DNA from 4 places in the Candidatus Brocadia sinica JPN1 genome. Region 1 is predicted to be linked to each of the others. Evidence: riboswitches for the same ligand, from Rfam matches in the RefSeq annotation. Region 1 holds a riboswitch; each other region holds the start of a gene.
The links. A riboswitch is a leader RNA that binds a small molecule or an ion and turns the genes downstream of it on or off. The one in region 1 is predicted to bind cyclic di-GMP.
Positions count from the first base shown of each region.

Region 2: another riboswitch for cyclic di-GMP. It lies ahead of BROSI_RS14810 (hypothetical protein); the one in region 1 lies ahead of BROSI_RS18485 (hypothetical protein).
Region 3: another riboswitch for cyclic di-GMP. It lies ahead of BROSI_RS09700 (metallophosphoesterase); the one in region 1 lies ahead of BROSI_RS18485 (hypothetical protein).
Region 4: another riboswitch for cyclic di-GMP. It lies ahead of BROSI_RS07350 (histidine phosphatase family protein); the one in region 1 lies ahead of BROSI_RS18485 (hypothetical protein).

Region 1 is NZ_BAFN01000001.1:4,007,655-4,009,857, forward strand. It holds gene BROSI_RS18475 (exosortase/archaeosortase family protein) at 1-154, opposite strand, end outside; gene BROSI_RS18480 (PEP-CTERM sorting domain-containing protein) at 319-549, opposite strand; gene BROSI_RS18485 (hypothetical protein) at 592-1,161, opposite strand; cyclic di-GMP riboswitch class I at 1,344-1,439, opposite strand; gene BROSI_RS18490 (outer membrane beta-barrel protein) at 2,156-2,203, shown strand, end outside.
Region 2 is NZ_BAFN01000001.1:3,252,613-3,254,815, forward strand. It holds gene BROSI_RS14810 (hypothetical protein) at 1-1,130, opposite strand, end outside; cyclic di-GMP riboswitch class I at 1,265-1,376, opposite strand; gene BROSI_RS14815 (NfeD family protein) at 1,821-2,203, shown strand, end outside.
Region 3 is NZ_BAFN01000001.1:2,161,418-2,163,620, reverse strand. It holds gene sucD (succinate--CoA ligase subunit alpha) at 1-829, shown strand, start outside; cyclic di-GMP riboswitch class I at 984-1,095, shown strand; gene BROSI_RS09700 (metallophosphoesterase) at 1,160-2,203, shown strand, end outside.
Region 4 is NZ_BAFN01000001.1:1,635,260-1,637,462, forward strand. It holds gene BROSI_RS07345 (glycogen/starch/alpha-glucan phosphorylase) at 1-190, opposite strand, end outside; gene BROSI_RS07350 (histidine phosphatase family protein) at 535-1,134, opposite strand; cyclic di-GMP riboswitch class I at 1,276-1,393, opposite strand; gene glgX (glycogen debranching protein GlgX) at 1,638-2,203, shown strand, end outside.

The DNA of each region.
Region 1 (2,203 bases):
GGAGTGCGCGTTTACGCCACACAAGCCAAAAGAATACAGGTATGATAAAATAGGCGTGCGTATAATCAGAAGACTTCCAGCCATGACGATAAAGCACAAAAAAAAGAGGGGTATAAAGTGATGCCGTTAGTATCCAAATGAAATAGTGGATCATCGTAATCTAAATATCCAAAGCCACGGGATGCATATTTGACGGTTTAACGAAGCATTCAAAATCGTAAGAAAGAGTTATACAATTCCTAACAACACTTACTCTCTTCCATGAGAGTGAGTGTGTTGTCAGGTCTGTATGTTACACCAAGTGTTATCGTAAAGTCGCTATTGTACGTTGGCGTCCTGCGAATGTTCATTGAAAACTTTGGAATTCTTTTTACTTCTTAAGCGCCGTAAAGTTACCAAGGTAGCGCCGCCCGCTAGAAAGAGCAGGCAGCTTACAGGTTCTGGCACAGGCACAGGTCTTCCTCCGCCGCCACTCTTTGCAAATACACTGTTTAACGATATCGTAAGCGATATCAATAATGTTAATATTCCAAGAGTCCACTTTTCCATTTTTCTATTCCTCCTCACTTAAAAAGTAATTTTGTAGAAGCTTTATTTTACAATCTGAAATTTACAAGAATCATCTTCCCAATCGTCCTTGCCTGCTATGCTTACCTTTCCAGTAAATGTGTATGAACTACTTACGGTATTAACCGATAACCCAGAGGGATCCAGCTTAAACCACGCAAAGTACCAGTAACCAGGTTTTAAGGTTCCACCATCTATAGGATCCACAAACCCGTCTTCATTGTGAGTAATATGAATTGAACCTGGACCGTCGATAATCCATTTTATATCCGCTGTTGTTGCCTTCGTTACCCGAAAAGCAACATACATGTAAGCGGAATCCTTTTCTAAAACAGGCAAACAAATGGGTAAATCTGCGCCATCAATGGATGATTCCGCATCGCTGGTGAAGGAAGCGTACAAAATAACCTTCTTCCCACTGCTGCTGCCTCCCTGGAAAGTTTTTTTCACCACCTCATCATCATTTGAGATTTTAATGCGACCGATTCCTATCTTCCCGTCATTCTGACCAGCAAGGCATATCTGCCCCACCATAAAAATCATTAATAATAGCGTTAACCCAAATAATCCTTTTTTCATTCTGCCAATTTTCATAATCTCCTTCTCCTCAAAAAATATCTTTAAATTTTTTCTTATACGATGGCATTCCACTTTTGAAATTAATTTCGGTTTCTTCCCTCCTTTCCCAAATAAACGCCGCCCTTTTAAATCATCGCTACTTACGGTTAAACTCTATAAACAAAAAAGCCTTACTGTGAAGATATTTTTAAAACACCTTCGGCAGTAAGGCTATCTTATCATTACATCCTTGTAAACTTAAAGACCCTGTTACTTTGCGCCCCCTGATCACTCAGGGTTTACCTTTATCGCTCTGTATTTTAAATTTACTACTTTACAACTGTGCGGTATATCATCAATGTAATCGCCTAAATATATACAATAACTATCATTCTTCGTCAAGTAAAAAATAAAATATTTTTTATAAGATACTAAAATCGCTACAAGCTGAAGGTTCTTGTTGATTTTTTGTCTGTTAAGGGTATTGCAGAAGGTCGATTTTCGAGTTGCGAAAATCGTTTGCAGAATTTAGGTTAAATTTTACAATTGCAATTTTAATTTCATTTTGTATAATCTCACACGAACGAGTAGGAAGAGCGCCAAAAAGTTGGGCTGTGAAAATCTACCCCAAAGCCTTATACAAGGCTGAATGTTTCAAGGATTTTGCGAGATAGGTATTTTGTTTGATCCAGAAGCACAGAATCGGTTGGTGATGAGAATGTAGCAGGTATTATCGTCCTCCTTGTTCCACTTACCGGGAGCCACTACGAACTTTAAAGGAATATCACAATCTTTACAGTACATATTCAAACCTTTGCTCCTGTTGTTGGTTAACCAAAAAGTTCTCAAGTGCAATTAATAGCGGGAACAAAGGGATAAGTCAAGCACAAAGCGAGTCTCAAGGCATTGATTTGTAGTAACTTAGGTCTAATTTATTTATGACTTAAAAATATTTTTTAATAAAGTAAGCGCCTATTAATATCTTCTTAGGTTTCGACTTCACTGTTTTGCTCTCAGTGAGGAAAAAAATGTGCCAGAGCGATTGCAGAATAATAAACGCTTTGGATATGACAAGAAA
Region 2 (2,203 bases), 760 kb from region 1:
GCTATACCGCCAATACCAGCTGCCGGTGGTGGTTTGGTAACATCAACTTGTGCTGCTGGTAATGCCCATGCGCTCCGCTGAATACTGGCAGTTTCTGAAACCGTATTGAAGGGAGACTGGCAATTGTTAACAGCGAGGGAATTTTCAGAACAGATGTATGGAATTAACACCCGGTTCAGTACGGGACCATATGTGGGAGCAAATTGCCTGTTCCAGGTAAAATGGGCAGTGTGTCCGTATACACTCCACTGCAGATTGTCAGCAATTTCATCTATGGCGCCGCCGTTGCCTGAAAAATGAAACGATAATTGTTTCGGTAACTCCAGCGTCGCTTTACGCGCATCGATACCATACGGACTGGCGGGGTCGGCATCCGTTACGGCTGGCTGGTCCAGTTCCAGTTTTACCGTTACGATAGTATTGGGGGAAATGGTCAGCTTGCTGTTGATGATATGGGGGTGAGCACTCAGGGCAATTTCACCGTGTTTTATTTTCAAACCCGTATAAAATCCTGCGGGGGCATTTGGGGCAAATATTTCTGAATTTACCCACACACTGTCTGGTAGCAGTTTGTATTTTGTCAATGGTTCGATAACCGGGGGTAATGTGTGGATGATAAATTTTCTCAGCAATGATACATTGAAGAGAATTGCCGGGTCAGGCCTCCCTTCAAGATAGAGCGCTATCAGCCTTTCAATTCTGAAAAAGTCAAACCATATCTTTCTGCCATCCTTGCTGTGGAATGGCCCGATAGTTTTTTCGAGAGCGGCGCCACCTGCCCATAGGGGGACAGAACCTTTCATTTGGGTACTGCGTACCGGCACTTCCCGGACAAATACCCGAAGGTCTGCACCACCGGCTTCTTTCAGTCCCCTTCCGGCCAGTTCCTGTAGTCGTGTCAATTGATGAGGTGCAATCGTATCGGTAAAGAACAAATCAGAATTTTCAACAGAAAAGAAACTGGTTTTTATTGTGGTGATATCTTCCCCGGGAAGTACCCTGGCTAAAGTTTCCTGGAGTGATTGGATGGAACGCTCATCTTGGGGAGAAGTTACTTCGAAATGACCGGACACGCCGGCCAGCAAGGCAAGCAGGTCTTGTTGATGATGAGAAATGGTATTTTTAGTCATAGGATATTCCTGGCATGAAATGAGAGATTATCAGGATTTTCGGTGAATTGAAAATAGCTAGAGGCTTCACCATAGCACTTTTTTACCCGTAAAAACAAAAAAGCCTTACTGGAAAGATATTCATCAGGAACATCTTCGGCAGTAAGGCTGTCTCATGAGCAGTTTAAATTGTTTAAACCGCTTAAACGGCTAGCAAGACCCTTTCCTTTGCGTCCCCTGATTACTCAGGGTTTGCCTTTATCGCGATGCTTTTGTTTGTTTTGATTGCCAATAATATTTGGCACATATTAAACAGGAACAATCAATTGTGTCAAGAACAAAAAGGCTGGATACTTGTAAAAACGGTATCTCTTTCGTTCCGGCACAAAATGATACTTGCACTCACACACGGTATGTGATAGACTTTTTTTATCTTCGGCTCTTTCACTCTTTATTGCGAATCTCAGGCATTTCCCACAGCAATATTGTGAAAGAGGCTTTTTGTTCTGATACTACACCATAGATTTACTATTCACACCCGGTCAGCGGGTTGTTTACCTCAGGAATTGGCGCGAAAAAAGGGTCAGGTTGGAAGCAACGTTCTGACCTTCATAATTCAATATTAAATACTTGTCTCTCACAATTGGCCTTGAAAAGGTGAATGTCTGACCCTCTATACCCTCTCATTCAGAAAAAACGAGGAAATAAAAAGTGACTCAGATCTGGTGGATATGGATGTCCATTGCTGCTGCTTTCATTATTGGTGAGATATTTACCGCCGGATTTTTTCTTTTATGGTTTGGTGTTGGAGCGGCAGTGGCGGGTATTTTAGCGATCCTGGGATTCGGCATGGCATGGCAATGGGGAGCCTTTCTCCTTATGGCAAGTGTGCTCTTTGCGGTTTCCAGAAGATTTGCGGAACGATTTACCAAAAAGCAACCGCTGGGTATTGGAGCTGACCGGTATATTGGTGAAAAAGGTGTTGTACTGGAAGAGATCGATACTATAAAAAATACCGGTCTTGTACAAATAAGAAATGAGAACTGGAGAGCTGACAGCGATACGGGAGACATAATACCTGCCGGAAAAAAGGT
Region 3 (2,203 bases), 1.8 Mb from region 1:
AATAACCGGGCATGCGGGCAGTTTTCATGCCGGACGAATGCTGGAATATGGCACTAAACTCGTCGCAGGCGTCACTCCCGGCAAGGGTGGCACAAAACAACAAGGCGTTCCTGTCTTTGACAGTGTAGTCGATGCGGTAAAAAATACGGGGGCAAATGCTTCTGTCATTTATGTACCTGCGCCGTTCGCAGCGGATGCCATCATGGAGGCAGCTGAGGCAGGCATTGAATTGGTGGTCTGCATTACCGAGGGCGTACCTGCGCTGGACATGATCAGGGTAAAAAAATATCTTTCTCACAGGAAGGCGCGTCTTATCGGACCCAACTGCCCTGGTATTATTACGCCTGGTGTATGCAAGATCGGCATTATGCCCGGATATATCCATAAATCAGGCAAGGTGGGGGTTGTTTCACGCAGTGGAACTCTCACCTACGAAGCCGTCTGGCAATTGACCCAGAGCGGTTTAGGACAATCCACGTGCCTTGGCATTGGAGGTGACCCCATTTTGGGAACTGATTTTGTGGACATATTGAGATTGTTTCAAAATGACGAAGAAACACACGCCATTGTATTGATAGGAGAGATTGGCGGAAGCGCAGAGGAAGAAGCCGCAGAGGTAATAAAACGAGAGATTGCAAAACCGGTCGTTGGTTTTATTGCAGGAAGAACGGCGCCGCCAGGCAAACGCATGGGTCATGCCGGGGCGATTATTTCAGGCGGCAAAGGTACAGCAATTTCAAAGATTGCAGCGCTTAAAAATGCAGGCGTTATTGTAGTAAACAGCCCTGCCGATATCGGGAAAACCGTAGCAGAGATAATTTTTCTGTGAATGATATAATCCCTCCTATTTTTGCCTGTTCTATGGAAATGTTAGAATTCTCTGTTAGTTTTTTCCTTGACATCCAACGATACTTTGATATTTTAATGCGAAAGATTGTCAACAAACAATAGCTTTTGACAGCACGAAGGAATAAACCAAAAACATACGATAAAGGCAAACTCTGAGCAATCAGAGGACGCAAAGTAAAGGGTCTTTTAAGCATACAGGGAAGTAGCATAAAATACCTTACTAAAAAAGACAGCCTTACTGCCGAAGATGTTGTAAATATATCTTTGCAGTAAGGCTTTTTTATTTTCAGGATAAGGAAAAGAGGTTCAATTGACAAGAAGAGATGATTTTCCATTGATAATAAGCCCAAATCTCGGTTGCCCACAGATTGCTTCAGTTGAGGAGTTTGGGCAAAAGAAGATGTTTCCGTTAATAATTGCCGGACAATACGGGGAAAACAAGATGCCCTTGAAGGATGACTTTATGGGAACTTTGTATTTACGACGCTCTCATAAAGGGGATGGAGATAAAAAAGATATTCCACTGTCTATGAACGATGAACCTGAGGAGATTATTCATTGGTATCAACTATCGGATTTCAATACAGTAGACGATACGAGAGAGATTATTCCTAGTGAGTTCCATTACAATGTAATGGGGGAGAATACCCGGTATTGGAAAATCATGGTCAGTATCGATTGTAAAAGCACAGAAGATTATGAAACTCTTCTTTTACCTCAAAAAGGAGGAAAATGCCCCCCATGTCTTTACGATCTGGTATACAGAGACCGATCAGAAAAGTGGGAGAGGGTTAACTACCATTCTGTGCAATTTGTTAAAAGCTTTGGTGAAGGCTGCAAATTCATTCAGGTTACCGATCTTCATGTTGCCACACGAAATGACGAGATACTCGATGAAGTTCTGAAAGTAAAGCATGAGAAGAAATGTGGAGACGACATCGCAAAAAGATACATTAACTTTAACCGTAACCTGAGAAAGTTTATTCAGAGAGCAAACAGTATGGCTGAGGAGGGTAATCTCGATTTTGTTGTAATTACAGGAGATTTGGTAGATTTTGCCTTTCATGGCTGGGGGGATGAAATAAATTTAGATGAAAACAATTGGAAAACTTTTATTAATATAATTACCGGCGCAGGAAAGGAAAAGGAGCGGAACAATCCCGGTATAAAAATAGCGGTTTTTACATCAACCGGGAATCACGATTGGCGTCTCCACCCTTACGATCCAAACCTTTCAAAGTACAATAGAGACAGTTTTGGCTTAACGGAAGAAGAGCTCAAACAGTATAAATACAAATCCTTTGATTCCTCTGAATATCCAGAGGATAAGAGGGTAAAATTGGCAGAAGAGATA
Region 4 (2,203 bases), 2.4 Mb from region 1:
CCGAACGGGCAAAGGCCTCAAATTGCTCCCGTGCGCCGGCCACTTTCAAATCGGTAACGTTGTCAAAAATGAGGTGCCGTTCGTATAATCCGTTATCCGTCCCGGCAAACTGCACCGGCCCACACCCATATTGTTTGAGGAGTTCCGATTCAGTGACCTTGCCTGCTGACACCCTTGTGGATGCTGCCATACTTTTTGTACTCATCTCAATATCCTTTCTGACGTTATACTCAAGGTGATCATAGAACGTGCATGTTAAGATTGATTACCAGGTGGCACGGACAAATTTCGTTTGTCCGTGCTGAAGCTGCACGATATTGTTGGCGAATTATTCATGTTAAAACTTGGATAGACAATATAAGTCAAACCGTTGCGAGTGCAAAGTATAAAGCAGTATTACAAAACACGGACAAGCATAGCTTGTCCGTGCCACCGGTCGGTTAGATTATGGTGGCTATCAAATCTATAAATCATAAATTGCGAGCATCTTGAGTATACCTTTTTTTACCCCTGGGGTACCTGCAACCGGATCTATCATGTACCGATGTGATGATCATCATTCCACAGCCGTATCACCGGATGTGAAAGATCATGTTTATAACCCAGTGCACTCAGGCTCGCGGTGCTTAGCATGAAATACGAACAGGAAACCGATGGCTCAAGTCCGAGCCATCGGACCGTAAGGACTCTGATAAAATGTCCGCTCGAAAAAATCAGCACATTCCCATTAACCTTGCGCACCCTGCCGATTACTCGGTCAGCCCGCGCTACGGCCTGAGCCGGTAATTCTCCTCCGGGACAGCCATCACGGAAGAGCTGCCAATCCGGGTGTTGGGCATGTATCTCGCTGGAGAGGTGGCCTTCATATTCGCCATAGTTCCATTCAACAAGGTCATGATCGACCTCCGCTACAGCCCCAAAACCGGCCAGTTCACAAGTCCGCACAGCTCGCTGCAGCGGACTGGTAAATACCTTGGCAAAAGCTATACCTTTCAGGCGTTCCCTAAGCCGGCGCGCATTCCGCTCGCCGCGCTCGGTCAGCGGCAAATCAGTAAGACCGGTATACTTCCCCGTCAGACTCCAGGCCGTTTCACCATGTCTCGCAAGATAAATGACCGGAAGCTCTTCGCTCATGATTTCATATCTCCTTCATCCTAACCCGAACGAGTCGGAAAAGACAAAATCCGAAGCACGAAATTCGTGAGTCAACTCAACCCTGTCAGGGTTAAAATAAACAAAAAAAGCCTTACTGCAAAGATATTTATTTCGAATATCTTCGGCAGTAAGGCTGTCTTTTAGAAAAAACCGCTTAAGCCGTTGAAACTGTTTCAACGGCTTGGCAAGACCCTTTACTTTGCGCCCCCTGATTGCTCAGGGTTTACCTTTATCGGGACATTTTGAATTTTGTGTGCCCATGTTGGCAACTTTGATCATTACTATCATTAATAGATAATCTCTGTCAAGCAAAAAATAACAATACAAAAATATATTCTCAAACAAATAATGCGCCAAAGAGTGTTTGCAATCATTATTGAAAATTGTATAATCAAGAAAATTGCCATTATGAGGCTTTTCCTCATTATGTTTGAGGAAGATGGGTACTCAATAGCCATGGCGTACCGGAGAAAGGAAAACACATGTCTCACATTAACACAAAGGGTCGAAGCTCACCACTCGGCGCAACCGTTTACGAAGACGGCGTTAACTTCAGCGTTTTTTCCCGTAATGCTACAGGTGTAGAACTGTTGTTCTTTGACCACGAGGACAACGACAAGCCGGTACGCAGTATTCAAATTGATCCCTGGGCCGGCCGAACCTATCATTACTGGCATGTCTTTGTGTCAGGCGTACAAGCCGGACAACTTTACGGTTATCGGGTACGCGGACCGCATGAACCTGCCAGGGGGATGAGATTCGATCCATCCAAAGTCCTTCTCGATCCCTATGGCCGCGGTGTTGCTGTTCCCAGGAATTACAGTCGAGAAGCCGCCAGCAAAGCGGGTGACAACGCCGCTGTGGCGATGAAAAGCGTAGTGGTCGATACCCACAAGTATAATTGGGAAGGCGACACGTCGATTAAACGGCCGTCATCACGCATGATCATTTACGAGATGCATGTGCGGGGTTTTACCCGCCATCCCAGTTCAGGGGTTTCCGAAAAGGCACGTGGCACTTACGCCGGCCTGATTGAGAAGATTCCGTA